One region of the Pseudomonas sp. GW456-E7 genome, then DNA from elsewhere that is predicted to be linked to it. Evidence: predicted binding sites of a transcription regulator. Region 1 holds the regulator's gene; the other holds the start of a gene.
What was found. Region 1 encodes sigma-54, which starts transcription at its own class of promoters, with help from an activator protein. Its sites were predicted from a motif close to ANTGGCATNNANNTTGCTNT; they were not measured.

Region 1 (7,632 bases):
ACGGATATCGACATTATTGAAAATGCTGCGCGCACCGCGCTTGAAGGACAGTCCCTTCAGCTCGACCGCGTAGGCGTTATCGGCACTCATCTAAACTCCTTGCGATGCAGCCTCTCACTCGGACGCTTGGCTTTCTGACGAAAGCACATACCTCCCGGGCAGGCCGAACTGGCGGCGAACTATATCACTGCAAAGGCTGCACGCCCAAGGCCAAAGCCGAGTCATATGCAACTGCAGGAGTGGTTCAAAGCCCCATCTAGAGGGTTTCAGGTAACAAGGAATGACAATGCGCGACGAACTTGCGTGAGGGATTCGATCATAACCGCTATAATCGCCGCCTTTTCATCAGGCTATACGATTTCTGACATGAGCCAATCCAGCGACCTGATTCAATCAGCACAACGCACCATCCGCCTCGAAGTAGAAGCCGTGCAAGGCCTGCTACCTCATATCGACGCAGATTTCGTACGCGCTTGCGAGATGATTCTGGCCAGCAAAGGCCGCGTGGTCGTGGTCGGCATGGGCAAGTCGGGACACGTCGGCAACAAGATCGCCGCGACCCTGGCCAGCACCGGCACCACGGCGTTTTTTGTGCACCCGGCGGAGGCCAGCCATGGTGACATGGGCATGATTACCCGCGACGACATCATTCTGGCGCTCTCGAATTCCGGCTCCACCAATGAAATCGTCACCCTGCTGCCACTGATCAAGCGCCTGGGCATTCAGTTGATCAGCGTGACCGGCAACCCTGATTCGCCGCTGGCCAAGGCCGCCGAGGTGAACTTGAATGTTCATGTCGAACACGAAGCCTGCCCGTTGAACCTGGCACCCACCTCGTCGACCACCGCCGCCCTGGTCATGGGTGACGCCCTGGCGGTCGCGCTGCTGGAAGCCCGTGGTTTCACCGCCGAAGACTTCGCCTTTTCCCATCCAGGTGGCGCCTTGGGCCGACGCCTGCTGCTGAAAGTGGAGAATGTCATGCACGCCGGCCAGGAGTTGCCGCAGGTCCAGCGTGGCACCCTGCTCAAGGACGCCTTGATGGAGATGACCCGCAAGGGCCTGGGCATGACCGTCATCCTCGAGGCCGACGGCAAGCTGGCCGGAATCTTCACCGATGGTGATTTGCGCCGCACACTGGACCGCAGCATCGACATCCACAGCGCTGTCATCGACCAGGTCATGACGGCCCATGGCAAGACCGCCCGCGCCGAAATGCTGGCCGCCGAAGCACTGAAAATCATGGAAGACCATAAAATCAACGCGCTGGTCGTGGTCGACAGCGAAGATCGCCCGGTCGGTGCCTTGAACATGCACGACTTGCTGCGTGCAGGAGTAATGTAATGAGTGCGGACCTGCTGCAACGCGGCAAACAGATCAAACTGGCGGTATTCGATGTCGACGGCGTGCTGACCGATGGTCGCCTGTACTTCCTCGAAGACGGCAGCGAATTCAAGACGTTCAACACGCTCGACGGCCAGGGCATCAAGATGCTGATGGCCGCTGGCGTGCAGACTGCGATCATCAGTGGCCGCAAGACCCCGGTGGTCGAGCGGCGAGCCAAAAACCTCGGCATCCCGCACCTGTATCAGGGTCGCGAAGACAAACTGGTGGTACTCGACGAACTGCTGGCCCAACTGAATTTGAGCTATGAGCAGGTGGCCTATCTCGGCGACGACCTGCCGGACCTGCCGGTGATTCGCCGCGTAGGCCTGGGCATGGCGGTGGCCAATGCCGCCAGTTTCGTGCGCGAACATGCTCACGGCATCACCCTCGCCCGCGGCGGCGAAGGTGCCGCTCGCGAGTTCTGCGAATTGATCCTGCGCGCCCAGGACCGCCTCGATGCGGCCAACGCGGCGTACCTGTGAGCCCGATATGCTGAGCAAAAAGTTTCGCAACACCTTGCTGTACAGTTGCATCGCGGCGATATTCGCCGCGGTTGGCTACTGGAACATCAGCCCGGAACGCTTCCTCGACAAGCCGGTAACGCCGGTCGATGAAAGCATGATCGACTATTACGCCATCAACGCCCACAGCGTGCAGTACCTGCCGGACGGCAAGCTGCAATATGATCTGGTGTCCGACAAGGTCGAGCACCTGAAGGCGACCGAGGTGACACTGCTGACCAACCCCGACCTGAACGTGTTCCGCGGCACCGAATTCCCGTGGCACGTCCAGAGCCTGCGTGGCGAGGTCAACCCTGACGGCACGCAGGTCGAGCTGATCGATGATGTGCGCATCACGCGCTTCGACGAGAAAAACCGCAAGACCCTGATCACCAGCACCCGCATGACCGTGTTCCCGCAGCAGCAATATGCGCAGACCGAGCAAGACGTTAGAATCGACGGCGCTGGCGGTGTATCGACTGGCAAGGGAATGAAAGCGTATTTGAAAGAAAGCAGGATACACCTGCTATCGAACGTAAGAGGACAGTATGAGGCTCGTTAAAACCCTCCCGATTTTGCTCAGTCTGGGCGCAGCACTGGGAAGCGTGAGCGCCTGGGCTCTGCCGGAAGACCAACAGCAGCCTATCCGCATTCAGGCCGACGATGCCCAACTGGACGACAAGCAAGGTATTGCTACCTATAAGGGTGACGTGATCATCACCCAAGGCTCGATGAAGGTGACCGGCAACACCGTTACCATCACCCGCACCCCGACTGGCGACATTGACGTAGTGACCTCGGTGGGCAACCTGGCGTACTTCGAGCAATTGCAGACGGCTGGCGATACCAAGCCTGTTCAGGGTTGGGGCGTGACCATCCAGTATCACGCCACGCAAAATCGCGTCGTGTTGATCGACAAGGCCAAAGTTGTCGACAAGGACAACAACGTCACCCAAGGCGAGAAAATCGTCTACGACACCGAGAAGAAGCTGGCCAGCGCCGGGCGCGCCACCGGCAACAAGGTGACCGAGTCGCGTCCGCGCATCGACATGGTGATCCAGCCGAAGAAGAAAACCGACGAGAAAAAGGCCCAGTAATGGCAACTCTGAAAGCTCAGCATCTGGCCAAGAGCTACAAGAGCCGCCAGGTCGTGCGTGATGTCAGCCTGTCCATCGACAGCGGTCAGATCGTCGGCCTGCTTGGCCCGAACGGCGCCGGCAAGACCACCTGCTTCTACATGATCGTCGGCCTGGTGCAAGCCGACCAGGGCCGCGTCCTGATCGATGACCTGGACGTCAGCCACCAGCCGATGCACGGCCGTGCAAAAGCCGGTATCGGCTATTTGCCGCAAGAAGCATCGATCTTCCGCAAACTGTCGGTGGCCGACAACATCATGGCCATCCTCGAGACCCGCAAGGAGCTCGACAAGGCCGGTCGTCGCAAGGAACTGGAAAGCCTGCTGCAGGAATTCCACATCAGCCACATCCGCGACAACCTCGGCATGAGCCTGTCCGGTGGTGAGCGCCGCCGCGTGGAAATCGCCCGCGCCCTGGCCACCAACCCGAAGTTCATCCTCCTCGACGAACCTTTCGCCGGCGTGGACCCGATTTCGGTCGGCGACATCAAGCAGATCATTTACCACCTCAAGGCCAAAGGCATTGGCGTGCTGATCACGGACCACAACGTTCGTGAAACCCTGGATATCTGTGAAACCGCCTATATCGTCAATGACGGTCAGTTGATCGCCGAAGGTGATGCAGAGACCATCCTGGCCAATGACCTGGTGAAGGAAGTGTACCTGGGCCATGAGTTCCGCCTGTAAACGCTGAGCCGTGCCCAGGCAGCCGCCCGGGCACCCGTCTCGCGATTCATCGGTGCCTCATGCAAACCAGCGTGTTCATCCCCCAATACGGGCAGCACCGCAACACAAATTTATAGTTTTTTATTGTTACAGCGCTCTAGGCAAATCCTTCAGTTTCAGGCATATAATTTGCTTATGTTTGGCGCCCCGGCGCCCTGTAGTGGATGGCGCATGTGCGCCGGCGAATAAGGTGTTAAGCCCCTGCCATGAAACCATCGCTAGTCTTGAGAATGGGCCAGCAGCTGACGATGACACCTCAGCTGCAACAGGCCATCCGCCTGCTCCAATTGTCGACCCTGGACCTGCAACAGGAAATCCAGGAGGCCCTGGAGTCCAATCCGATGCTCGAACGCCAGGAAGAAGGCGACGACTTCGACAATTCCGACCCCTTGGCCGACAACGCCGAACAAAAGCCCAACACCGATATCCAGGAACCCTCCTACCAGGAAAGTGCCCCGACGGTTGATAACCTCGATGAGGGTGACTGGAACGAGCGCATCCCCAACGAACTCCCCGTCGACACCGCGTGGGAAGACGTTTACCAGACCAGCGCCAGCAGCCTGCCCAGCAATGACGATGACGAGTGGGACTTCACCACCCGCACCTCGGCCGGTGAAAGCCTGCAAAGCCACTTGCTGTGGCAACTGAACCTGGCCCCGATGTCCGACACCGATCGCCTGATCGCCGTGACCCTGATCGACTGCATCAACAATCAGGGCTATCTGGACGAAACCCTCGAGGAAATCCTCGAAGCCTTCGATCCGGAACTGGACATCGAACTGGACGAAATCGAAGCCGTCCTGCACCGCATCCAGCAATTCGAGCCGGCCGGCATAGGCGCACGCAACCTGGGCGAATGCCTGTTGCTGCAATTGCGTCAGTTGCCCGCCAAGACCCCTTGGCTGGCCGAAGCCAAGCGCCTTGTCACCGATTACATCGACCTGCTGGGCAGCCGCGACTACAGCCAGTTGATGCGCCGCATGAAGCTCAAGGAAGATGAGCTGCGCCAGGTCATAGAGCTGGTCCAGAGCCTCAACCCGCGCCCGGGCTCGCAGATCGAGTCCACCGAAGCCGAGTACGTCGTTCCTGACGTTATCGTACGCAAGGACAACGAGCGCTGGCTGGTGGAGCTGAATCAGGAGTCGGTGCCACGGCTGCGGGTCAACGCCCAGTACGCCGGCTTTGTGCGCCGCGCCGATACCAGCGCCGACAACACGTTCATGCGCAATCAGTTGCAGGAGGCCCGCTGGTTCATCAAGAGCCTGCAGAGCCGCAATGAAACCCTGATGAAGGTTGCCACCCAGATCGTGGAGCATCAGCGCGGGTTCCTCGAATATGGCGACGAAGCCATGAAGCCGCTGGTCCTGCATGACATCGCCGAAGCGGTCGGCATGCATGAGTCGACGATTTCACGGGTGACCACCCAGAAGTTCATGCACACCCCCCGGGGCATCTATGAACTGAAATACTTTTTCTCCAGTCACGTAAGCACCTCCGAAGGCGGCGAATGCTCGTCCACGGCGATCCGGGCGATCATCAAAAAACTGGTTGCCGCGGAAAATCAGAAAAAGCCGTTGAGTGACAGCAAGATCGCTGGTTTACTGGAGGCACAAGGCATTCAGGTGGCTCGCCGCACCGTCGCCAAGTACCGCGAATCCCTAGGGATCGCGCCTTCGAGCGAACGCAAGCGGTTGATGTAGAGCCACGCCACAGCGTTCCAGTGGTAGATCATCTGGTCTACCGCTTTATGCACTGGCAACGAAGGAGAAGCTGTATGCAAGTCAACATCAGTGGACACCAACTGGAAGTGACCGAACCTCTTCGCACCTACATCGGCGAAAAACTCGAACGATTGGAGCGACATTTCGACAAGATCACTAACGTGCAGGTCACGATGACCGTCGAGAAGCTGAAGCAGAAAATCGAAGCCACGCTGCATATTCCCGGGAATGAAGTGGTCGCCAATGCGGAACATACCGATATGTACGCTGCGATCGATGCACTCACCGACAAGCTGGATAAACAACTCAAAAAGCATAAGGAAAAGACCCAGAGCCTCCTTCAGGGCGCAACCGGTCGTTAACACTCCCAACCCATGATCCGACTTGAAAGTATCCTGACCCCCGGCCGTTCCCTCGTGAACGTGCCGGGCGGCAGTAAAAAGAAAGCCCTCGAACAAATTGCCAATCTGATCGCCCGCGAAGTGCCGGCTCTGGAGATGCAAGATGTCTTCGAGGCGCTGATTGCCCGTGAAAAACTCGGCTCCACCGGTTTTGGCAACGGCATCGCTATTCCACACTGCCGTCTCAAGGGTTGTGTATCGCCCATCAGTGCATTGATGCACCTGGACGCCCCTATCGATTTCGACGCCATCGACGGCGCGCCGGTTGACCTGCTGTTCGTTCTGCTGGTCCCGGAAGCCGCTACCGATGCGCACCTTGAGCTGCTGCGACAGATCGCCAGCATGCTCGACCGCAAGGACGTTCGCGAAAAACTGCGTAATGCCGCAAGCAACGAAGCCTTGTATCAGGTTGTCCTGGACGAGCAAAACGGTCAGTAATCATGCGCTTGATCATCGTCAGTGGCCGTTCCGGCTCGGGTAAAAGCACCGCCCTCAATGTTCTTGAGGACAACGGCTACTACTGCATCGACAATCTGCCTGCCGGCCTGCTGCCGGAACTGGCCGAACGAGCGTTGATTCATACCGAGCTGATGCAACCGCTGGTGGCCGTTTCCATTGACGCCCGCAACCTGCCCAGCCACCTGTCACGCTTCCCCGAACTGCTCGAAGAAGTCCGCAGCCGCCACATCCAGTGCGATGTCCTGTACCTGGACGCCGACGAAGAAACCTTGCTCAAGCGCTTCTCGGAAACCCGCCGACGCCACCCCCTGACCAACGCCAACCGCTCGCTGGCCGAAGCCATCAACGTTGAAAGCGTGCTGCTCGGGCCGATTGCCGACCTCGCCGACCTCAAGATCAACACCACCAGCCTGAACCTGTACCAGCTGCGCGACGCCATCAAACTGCGCCTGTTGAATCAGCCTGAGCCGGGGACTGCGTTCCTGGTGGAGTCCTTCGGGTTCAAGCGTGGCATGCCGGTGGACGCCGACCTGGTGTTCGATGTGCGTTGCCTGCCCAACCCTTACTGGAAACCGGAATTACGCGAGCAGTCCGGGCTCGATCAACCGGTTGCCGAATACCTGGCGGCACAGCCGGATGTCGAAGAGATGTTCCAGGACATTTCCACATACCTGTTAAAGTGGCTGCCTCGTTTTGCCGCCAGCAACCGCGCCTACGTCACCATTGCCATTGGCTGCACTGGCGGACATCACCGCTCCGTCTACCTGACCGAGCGTCTGGGGCAGGTGCTGCAAAAAACCCTGAAGAACGTCCAGGTTCGCCACCGCGACCTCAGCTAAAGGATTCACATCGCGATGCCTGCTCTGGAAATCGAAATCATCAACAAGCTGGGTCTGCATGCCCGGGCGTCTGCAAAATTCGTTGGGGTCGCGGGTCAGTTCCCGTGCCAGATCCGGGCCGGTCGAACACCAGAGTCCATGGTCGATGGCAAAAGCATCATGGCGATGATGATGCTGGCCGCCGGCAAAGGCACCACGATCCACTTGAGCACAGAAGGCGAGCAGGAACAGGAAGCCCTGGAAGCGCTGGTAGCGTTGATCAACAACTTCTTCGACGAAGGCGAATAAGGACAAGATCAAGATCAAAAGATCGCAGCCTTCGGCAGCTCCTACAGGGCTGCGATCTGTTCAGGCCAGCGCCGTATCCATCACCATCATCAAACAGAACCCCATCAGCAGCCCGAGGCTGGCAAGCTTGTCATGACCATTGCGGCGCGATTCGGGAATGACTTCGTGGGTCACCACCAG
Region 2 (7,632 bases), on a different contig from region 1:
GACAATCGCCTGGCGGAACAACCCGTGTTCATAGCGGATGCCGTAGCCATGACCGGCGATGCCGAGGGTCGACATGCTTTCCAGGAAACACGCCGCCAGACGCCCCAGGCCGCCGTTGCCCAGGGCCGCATCAGGTTCCAGCAGGCGGATGCGCTCAAGGTCGACGCCGAGTTCGGTCAGGGCTTCGCGCGCCACGTCGAGCAGGCCGAGGTTGCTCAGGCTGTCGAACAGCAGCCGGCCGATGAGGAATTCGAGGGAAAGGTAATAAACGCGCTTCTGGCCTTTGCGGTAGATCTGCCGCGTGTGGTCCATCCAGTGCTCGACCATGTGATCCCGCGCGGCCAGGGCAATGGCTTCGAACCAGTCATGGTCGAAGGCGTGATCCGGGTCTTTACCCACTGCATAAGTGAGTTTGGTCAAGACGGCGTCGCGGAATGCGGCCACCTCTGCTTCGCGAACAAGTGGTTCTTGAGTCATCGATAGGACCTCGAGCGAGCTTGGAGTTGTCTGAGCCTAGACGGTCTGACAGGCGGTACAGGCTCTGGTTCGGCAGTTTTTCCTGTAAGTGCGAATCGGGTCGGCAATACATTGTCGAGTACCTGATTCAATGCAGGGGCCGTGCCGGATTAGCGGTTTATTGGCCGACAGTGAAAAAATCTGGCGAAAGGTTGTTCAAAAATCCACCAGTCCCGGTATGATCGCGCGCCCTGATGCACACGCTGGTAACAAACGATGATGAAGCCGAACCTGATCGCTGCCGCAGAGATCGACCGCCTCGATACCTGGGCCAAGTACTCTGCCCCGATGTGCGGCTCGTGCATGTCCAGCTGCTGCACCCTGCCTGTCGAGGTCAAGATCAAGGACCTGATCCGCATCGGCGTGGTCGATGAGTTCGAGCTGGGCGATCCGCCGAAGAACATCGCCAAACGCCTGCAAAAGGAAGGTCTGGTCGAGCGTTTCAACCAGAAGTCAGGAATCTTTACCCTCCAGCGCATGAGCAACAACGATTGCCTGTATCTGGATCGTAAGAGCCGTCTGTGCACTATTTATGATAAGCGCCCGGATACTTGCCGCAACCACCCGAAAATCGGCCCGCGGCCAGGATATTGCGCGTACAAGCCGAAGGAAGTGGAGCGCGAGCGGAATTCGCGCAGTATCGAGCGGTTCTGATATTTCCTGAAACCAGTGGCGGTTGATCGGCCGCCATCGCGAGCAAGCTCGCTCCCACAGTGTTCGAGGTGAACCACAAGTTGTGTGAACACCACAGAACCCCTGTGGGAGCGAGCTTGCTCGCGATGAGGCCGGCACAAACACCGCACAAACCGCAGACAAACAAAAACGCCCCCGGCCTTTCGACCGGGGGCGTTTTCGTTCAGCCGGGGCTAAATCTTATGCCTTGGCTTTCTTGGCAGCGCGGGTACGCTCGCTTTCGTCCAGGATCTTCTTGCGAAGACGGATGGACTTAGGCGTCACTTCACACAGCTCGTCGTCCTGGATGAATTCCAGAGCCTGTTCCAGGGTGAAGCGAACAGGTGGAACCAGAGCGATGGTTTCGTCTTTACCCGAAGCACGCATGTTGTCGAGCTTCTTGCCCTTGGTAGGGTTGACGCCCAGGTCGTTGTCACGGCTGTTCAGACCAACGATCTGACCGTTGTAGATTTCCTGACCGTGTTCTACGAACAGCTTGCCACGCGCCTGCAGGGTTTCCAGGGAGTAGGTCAGTGCCTTGCCGGTTTCAACCGAAACCAGAACGCCGTTCTGACGGCCGGACATGTCGCCGGACTTCATCACGTCGTAACGGTCGAAGATCGAGGTCAGGATGCCAGCGCCGTTGGTCAGGGTCAGGAACTGGTTACGGAAACCGATCAGACCACGAGCAGGGATGTTGTATTCCAGACGTACACGGCCCTTGCCATCCGGCACCATGTTGGTCAGGTCGCCCTTACGCAGGCCCATCTCTTCCATCACCTTGCCCTGGGATTCTTCCGGCAGGTCGATGGTGACGTTTTCGAACGGTTCGTGCTTCACGCCGTCAACCAGACGGATGATCACTTCCGGACGGCCTACAGCCATTTCGAAGCCTTCGCGACGCATGGTTTCGATCAGTACCGAGAGGTGCAGTTCGCCACGGCCGGAAACCTTGAACTTGTCAGCCGAGTCGCCTTCTTCAACGCGCAGTGCAACGTTGTACAGCAGCTCTTTGTCCAGACGTTCCTTGATGTTACGGGAAGTCACGAACTTGCCTTCTTTACCGCAGAATGGCGAGTCGTTTACCTGGAAGGTCATGGAAACGGTTGGCTCGTCGACGGTCAACGGCTTCATCGCTTCAACGGTGTCCGGGTGGCACAGGGTGTCGGAGATGAACAGCGAGTCCATACCGCTGATGCACACGATGTCGCCTGCAGCAGCTTCTTCAACGTCTACACGGTGCAGACCGTGGTGACCCATCAGCTTCAGGATACGACCGTTACGCTTCTTGCCGTCGGCGCCGATAGCCACAACCGGAGTGTTCGGCTTGACGCGACCGCGAGCGATACGGCCAACGCCGATAACACCCAGGAAGCTGTTGTAGTCCAGTGCGGAGATCTGCATCTGGAACGGACCGTCACGGTCGACTTTCGGCGCCGGTACGTTGTCGACGATCGACTGGTACAGCGGGGTCATGTCTTCAGCCATTTCGGTGTGGTCCAGACCGGCAATACCGTTCAGGGCCGAGGCGTAGACGACTTTGAAGTCCAGCTGTTCTTCGGTGGCGCCCAGGTTGTCGAACAGGTCGAAGATCTGGTCCAGAACCCAGTCCGGACGCGCGCCTGGACGGTCAACCTTGTTGATGCACACGATTGGACGCAGGCCGGCTTCGAAAGCCTTCTTGGTCACGAAACGGGTTTGCGGCATAGGGCCGTCTTGAGCGTCAACCAGCAGCAGAACGGAGTCGACCATCGACATTACGCGTTCAACTTCGCCGCCGAAGTCGGCGTGGCCCGGGGTGTCCACGATGTTGATGTGGTAGCCGTTCCAGTTGATGGCGGTGTTTTTCGCCAGAATGGTAATACCGCGCTCTTTTTCCTGGTCGTTGGAGTCCATCACGCGCTCGTCGTTGAGCTCGTTGCGCTCCAGGGTGCCGGATTGACGCAGGAGTTTGTCTACCAGGGTGGTTTTACCATGGTCAACGTGGGCAATGATGGCGATGTTGCGTAGATTTTCGATCACTTGTGTATCTCGATCAGAGGATTCGGTGTGCTGACAAGTCTTGGCAGCGATTAACAGTAGCGTCCGTGAAAGCCGTTACAGCTTGACGGTGGCGTCGGGGGGCCGGTGACGCAGGCCACAGGCAAACAGCCCCGGGCACTTAGCTCGGTCGATAAACGCGCACATTGGCATGCCCCTCACTGAGCAAATGGTGGGCATGCAGGCGACTCATCACGCCTTTGTCGCAATACAGCAGGTACTGGCGAGTAGGGTCCAGTTCCTTGAAACGAGCGTTCACTGCATAAAACGGCATCGTTTGTACCTCGATGCCAGCGAGTTCCAGCGGGTCGTCTTCAGCGGCATCCGGGTGACGGATGTCGATGACGATCTGACCGGCCAGCGCTTCGCTGACTTCTTCAATCTGCAAGTCCTGGCCCAATTCGTCGATCACGCGATCGATCGGCACCAGCTTGGCGTTTTCGAGCGCACGCTCGAGCACCGCCATATCGAATTCTTTCTCTTCGTGCTCGACACGGTAGCGCTTGGCGGCGGTCTTCGGATTGACCGAAATGACCCCGCAGTACTCCGGCATGTGCCGGGCGAAATCGGCGGTGCCGATCTCGTTGGCCGTGTCGATGATGTCTTGCTTGTGGCTGGCGATCAGCGGGCGCAAGACCAATTTGTCGGTCACGCAATCGATCACTGACAGGTTCGGCAGCGTCTGGCTCGACACCTGGGAAATCGCCTCACCGGTGACGAGGGCCTCGATGTGCAGTCGATCGGCAATTTGGGACGAAGCGCGCAACATCATACGCTTCAATACTACGCCCATATGACTGTTATCGACTTTGCCGAGAATTTCGCCCAGCACTTCCTCGAATGGCACACTGACAAATAACACGCGTTGGGAGCTGCCGTACTTCTTCCAGATGAAATGCGCGACTTCCATGACGCCCAGTTCGTGGGCACGTCCGCCCAGGTTGAAGAAGCAGAAATGCGCCATCAGGCCGCGGCGCATGATCTGGTAGGCCGCCACGGTGGAATCGAAGCCACCGGACATCAGCACCAGCGTCTGCTCCAAGGCGCCCAGCGGATATCCGCCGATGCCGTTGTGCTGGCTGTGGATCACGAACAACCGTTGGTCGCGAACTTCGATGCGGACTTCGATTTCAGGCTTTTTCAGGTCGATCCCGGCGGCACCACACTGACGGCGCAACTGACTGCCGACATATTTTTCGACATCTATCGAGCTGAATGGGTGCTTGCCGGCACGCTTGCAACGCACCGAAAAAATCTTGCCGGCCAGTGCATCGCCGTAGTGCTGCTTGCACTTTTCAACGATGTCGTCGAAATCACCCAGCGGGTACTCGTCGATTTGCAGGAAGTGCGCGACGCCCGGCATGCAGCTCAGGCGCTCGCCCATCTCCTTCAGGGCCTTGGGGTCGCTGACACGGGTTTCCAGCTCGAGGTTGTCCCACACGCCGTTCACCACCACAGCCGGGTCCAGATCGCGGAGCACGGCACGGATGTTCTTGGCCAATTGGCGGATGAAACGCATCCGTACCGGGCGGCTCTTGATGGTGATCTCGGGGAAGACTTTTACGATTAATTTCATGGAAACAGCGCGCGCAGGGCCTGCCGAAAAAGGGGGGCGCGGATTATAGCGGAAATTGCTCAAGGTTTAACCAGTTAATGTGCAGAAGGTTTTGCGCGCACCAAAACGGGTCATTTATTGAAATGAACGCCACATTGTAGGGCGGTATTTTTAGCTTTATGGTGCTTTTCCGCCTGATAGGCGTGAAATTGGGGCAAAAAACCCATGCTGGGGCACTGGCATGCAATTTGCTCCCTTGTGAGGCAGGTTGCCTTGGCAGAGTATTCGCGCCGGCATCACCCACATTTAAGGGCATCCACTACTAGCCCGAAGCCACCCGGAGGACACTATGTCGAAGTCGGTTCAACTCATCAAAGATCATGACGTCAAATGGATTGATCTGCGCTTCACGGACACCAAAGGCACTCAGCACCACGTGACCATGCCGGCTCGCGATGCGCTGGATGACGACTTCTTCGAAGTCGGCAAAATGTTCGACGGCTCCTCCATCGCTGGCTGGAAAGGCATCGAAGCCTCCGACATGATCCTGATGCCGGACGACTCCACCGCAGTTCTCGATCCGTTCACCGAAGAACCGACCCTGATCCTGGTCTGCGACATCATCGAGCCTTCGAGCATGCAAGGCTACGACCGCGACCCACGTGCGATCGCCAAGCGCGCCGAAGAGCACCTGAAAGCCACCGGTATCGGTGACACCGTATTCGCAGGTCCAGAGCCAGAGTTCTTCATCTTTGACCAGGTGAAGTTCAAGTCCGACATTTCCGGCTCCATGTTCAAGATCTACTCCGAACAAGGTTCCTGGATGTCCGACCAGGACATCGAAGGCGGCAACAAGGGTCACCGTCCAGGCGTCAAAGGCGGCTACTTCCCGGTTCCACCGTTCGACCACGACCACGAAATCCGTACCTCCATGTGCAACGCACTGGAAGAAATGGGCCTGACCGTCGAAGTTCACCACCACGAAGTGGCGACTGCCGGCCAGAACGAAATCGGCGTCAAGTTCAACACCCTGGTGAAGAAAGCCGACGAAACCCAAACCCTGAAGTACGTCGTGCACAACGTTGCCGATGCCTACGGCCGCACCGCGACCTTCATGCCTAAGCCACTGTACGGCGACAACGGCTCGGGCATGCACGTGCACATGTCCATCTGGAAAGATGGCAAGAACACCTTCGCAGGCGAAGGCTATGCCGGCCTGTCCGACACCGCCCTGTACTTCATCGGCGGCATCATCAAGCACGGCAAGGCCCTGAACGGCTTCACCAACCCGGCGACCAACTCCTACAAGCGTCTGGTTCCAGGCTTCGAAGCACCAGTAATGCTGGCCTACTCGGCTCGCAACCGTTCCGCTTCGATCCGCATTCCTTACGTGTCGAGCCCGAAAGCCCGCCGTATCGAAGCACGCTTCCCGGATCCGGCTGCCAACCCTTACCTGTGCTTCGCCGCACTGCTGATGGCTGGCCTGGACGGCATCCAGAACAAGATCCACCCTGGCGACGCTGCTGACAAAAACCTGTACGACCTGCCGCCTGAAGAGGCGAAAGAGATTCCACAAGTTTGCGGCAGCCTGAAGGAAGCCCTGGAAGAGCTGGACAAAGGTCGTGCGTTCCTGACCAAAGGCGGCGTTTTCAGCGATGACTTCATCGACGCTTACATCGCCCTGAAAAGCGAAGAAGAAATCAAGGTACGTACCTTCGTACACCCACTGGAATACGAGCTGTACTACAGCTGCTGATCCGGTAGCGCTGCGGCACGCGGCGTGACAAAAAAGAGGCCTCCTTCGGGAGGCCTTTTTTGTGCCGAAAGTCAAAAGATCGCAGCCTTCGGCAGCTCCTACATGGGATTGGCGTACATCCTGTAGGAGCTGCCGAAGGCTGCGATCTTTTGATCCTGTTTTACTTGGGACAACCACCTCCCCTGACCTATGCTGCAATCCAACGCTTTCGCTTCCGGTCGATTCCATGGGTCGTGGTTTTCTGTTCATCCTGCTGCTGATCGCCCTGCCCACTATGGCGCAGATCTACAAATACACAGACGCCAACGGCGCCACTGCGTACAGCAATCAACCGCCTGACGGCACCAGCGCCCAACCGGTCCACTTGCCGCCCCTCAACAGCATTGAGCGCCAGCCTGGCGAAGCCGCGCCTGTTACTGAAGCCGCCCCGAATGAGCAGTCCCAAAAGCCCTATGAAGTGCTGGAGCTGACGGGCCTGCCCAATACCGAAGCACTGCGCGTCAACAATGGCACCTTCACGATAAACGTACTGATCAAGCCACGCCTGCAAGGCCCCCACCTGATGCGCCTGCTGCTGGACGGCCAGCCCTACGGCCAGCCAGCCAACGTGCCGATCCTGCAACTGGTGAACATCGATCGCGGCGAGCATCGCCTCGCCGTGCAGGTGATCGATGGCGATAACGTTGTGCAGCAGAGCCCCACCGCAACCGTCACCGTGCAACGAGTGCACACGCCTTGAAGGCCTGGCTACTGATCGCCTGCTTCATTGCGCTGCCCACGTCGGCGCAGGTTTTTACTTACCTTGACCCCCAAGGCAATCGGGTTTTCACCGACCAGCCCAAACCCGGCAACGCCACGCGTGTACCGCAGGTAAATAGCAATCGAATGGCGGCCAAACCCACCCGTGCAGCGCCGTCGAATGCAGAAGCCAGTCCCGAAGTACAAGCGCCGTTCCACTATGACCTGTTGCGCATCCTGGTTCCGGAACCCGACGCGACCATCCGCAGCAACGCCGGTGAAGTCATCGTCAGCGTCACCAACGAACCTGCCCTGCAACCCGGTCATCGCTACCGGTTGCTGCTCGACGGCCAGC

Region 2: the regulator sigma-54 is predicted to act here: its motif matches at 5,019-5,038, upstream of glnA (glutamate--ammonia ligase).

What each region holds. Positions count from the first base shown of each region.
Region 1 is NZ_JBWKZB010000033.1:65,670-73,301, forward strand. Features, by position in the region: gene AC07YV_RS20340 (ATP-binding cassette domain-containing protein) at 1-90, opposite strand, end outside; gene AC07YV_RS20345 (KpsF/GutQ family sugar-phosphate isomerase) at 367-1,341, shown strand; gene AC07YV_RS20350 (KdsC family phosphatase) at 1,341-1,865, shown strand; gene lptC (LPS export ABC transporter periplasmic protein LptC) at 1,873-2,445, shown strand; gene lptA (lipopolysaccharide transport periplasmic protein LptA) at 2,432-2,980, shown strand; gene lptB (LPS export ABC transporter ATP-binding protein) at 2,980-3,705, shown strand; gene AC07YV_RS20370 (RNA polymerase factor sigma-54) at 3,951-5,444, shown strand; gene hpf (ribosome hibernation-promoting factor, HPF/YfiA family) at 5,519-5,827, shown strand; gene ptsN (PTS IIA-like nitrogen regulatory protein PtsN) at 5,840-6,304, shown strand; gene rapZ (RNase adapter RapZ) at 6,307-7,164, shown strand; gene AC07YV_RS20390 (HPr family phosphocarrier protein) at 7,180-7,452, shown strand; gene AC07YV_RS20395 (ZIP family metal transporter) at 7,513-7,632, opposite strand, start outside.
Region 2 is NZ_JBWKZB010000074.1:8,868-16,499, forward strand. Features, by position in the region: gene AC07YV_RS28310 (glycogen/starch/alpha-glucan phosphorylase) at 1-477, opposite strand, end outside; gene AC07YV_RS28315 (YkgJ family cysteine cluster protein) at 733-1,170, shown strand; gene typA (translational GTPase TypA) at 1,390-3,210, opposite strand; gene thiI (tRNA uracil 4-sulfurtransferase ThiI) at 3,350-4,804, opposite strand; gene glnA (glutamate--ammonia ligase) at 5,133-6,539, shown strand; gene AC07YV_RS28335 (DUF4124 domain-containing protein) at 6,766-7,278, shown strand; gene AC07YV_RS28340 (DUF4124 domain-containing protein) at 7,275-7,632, shown strand, end outside.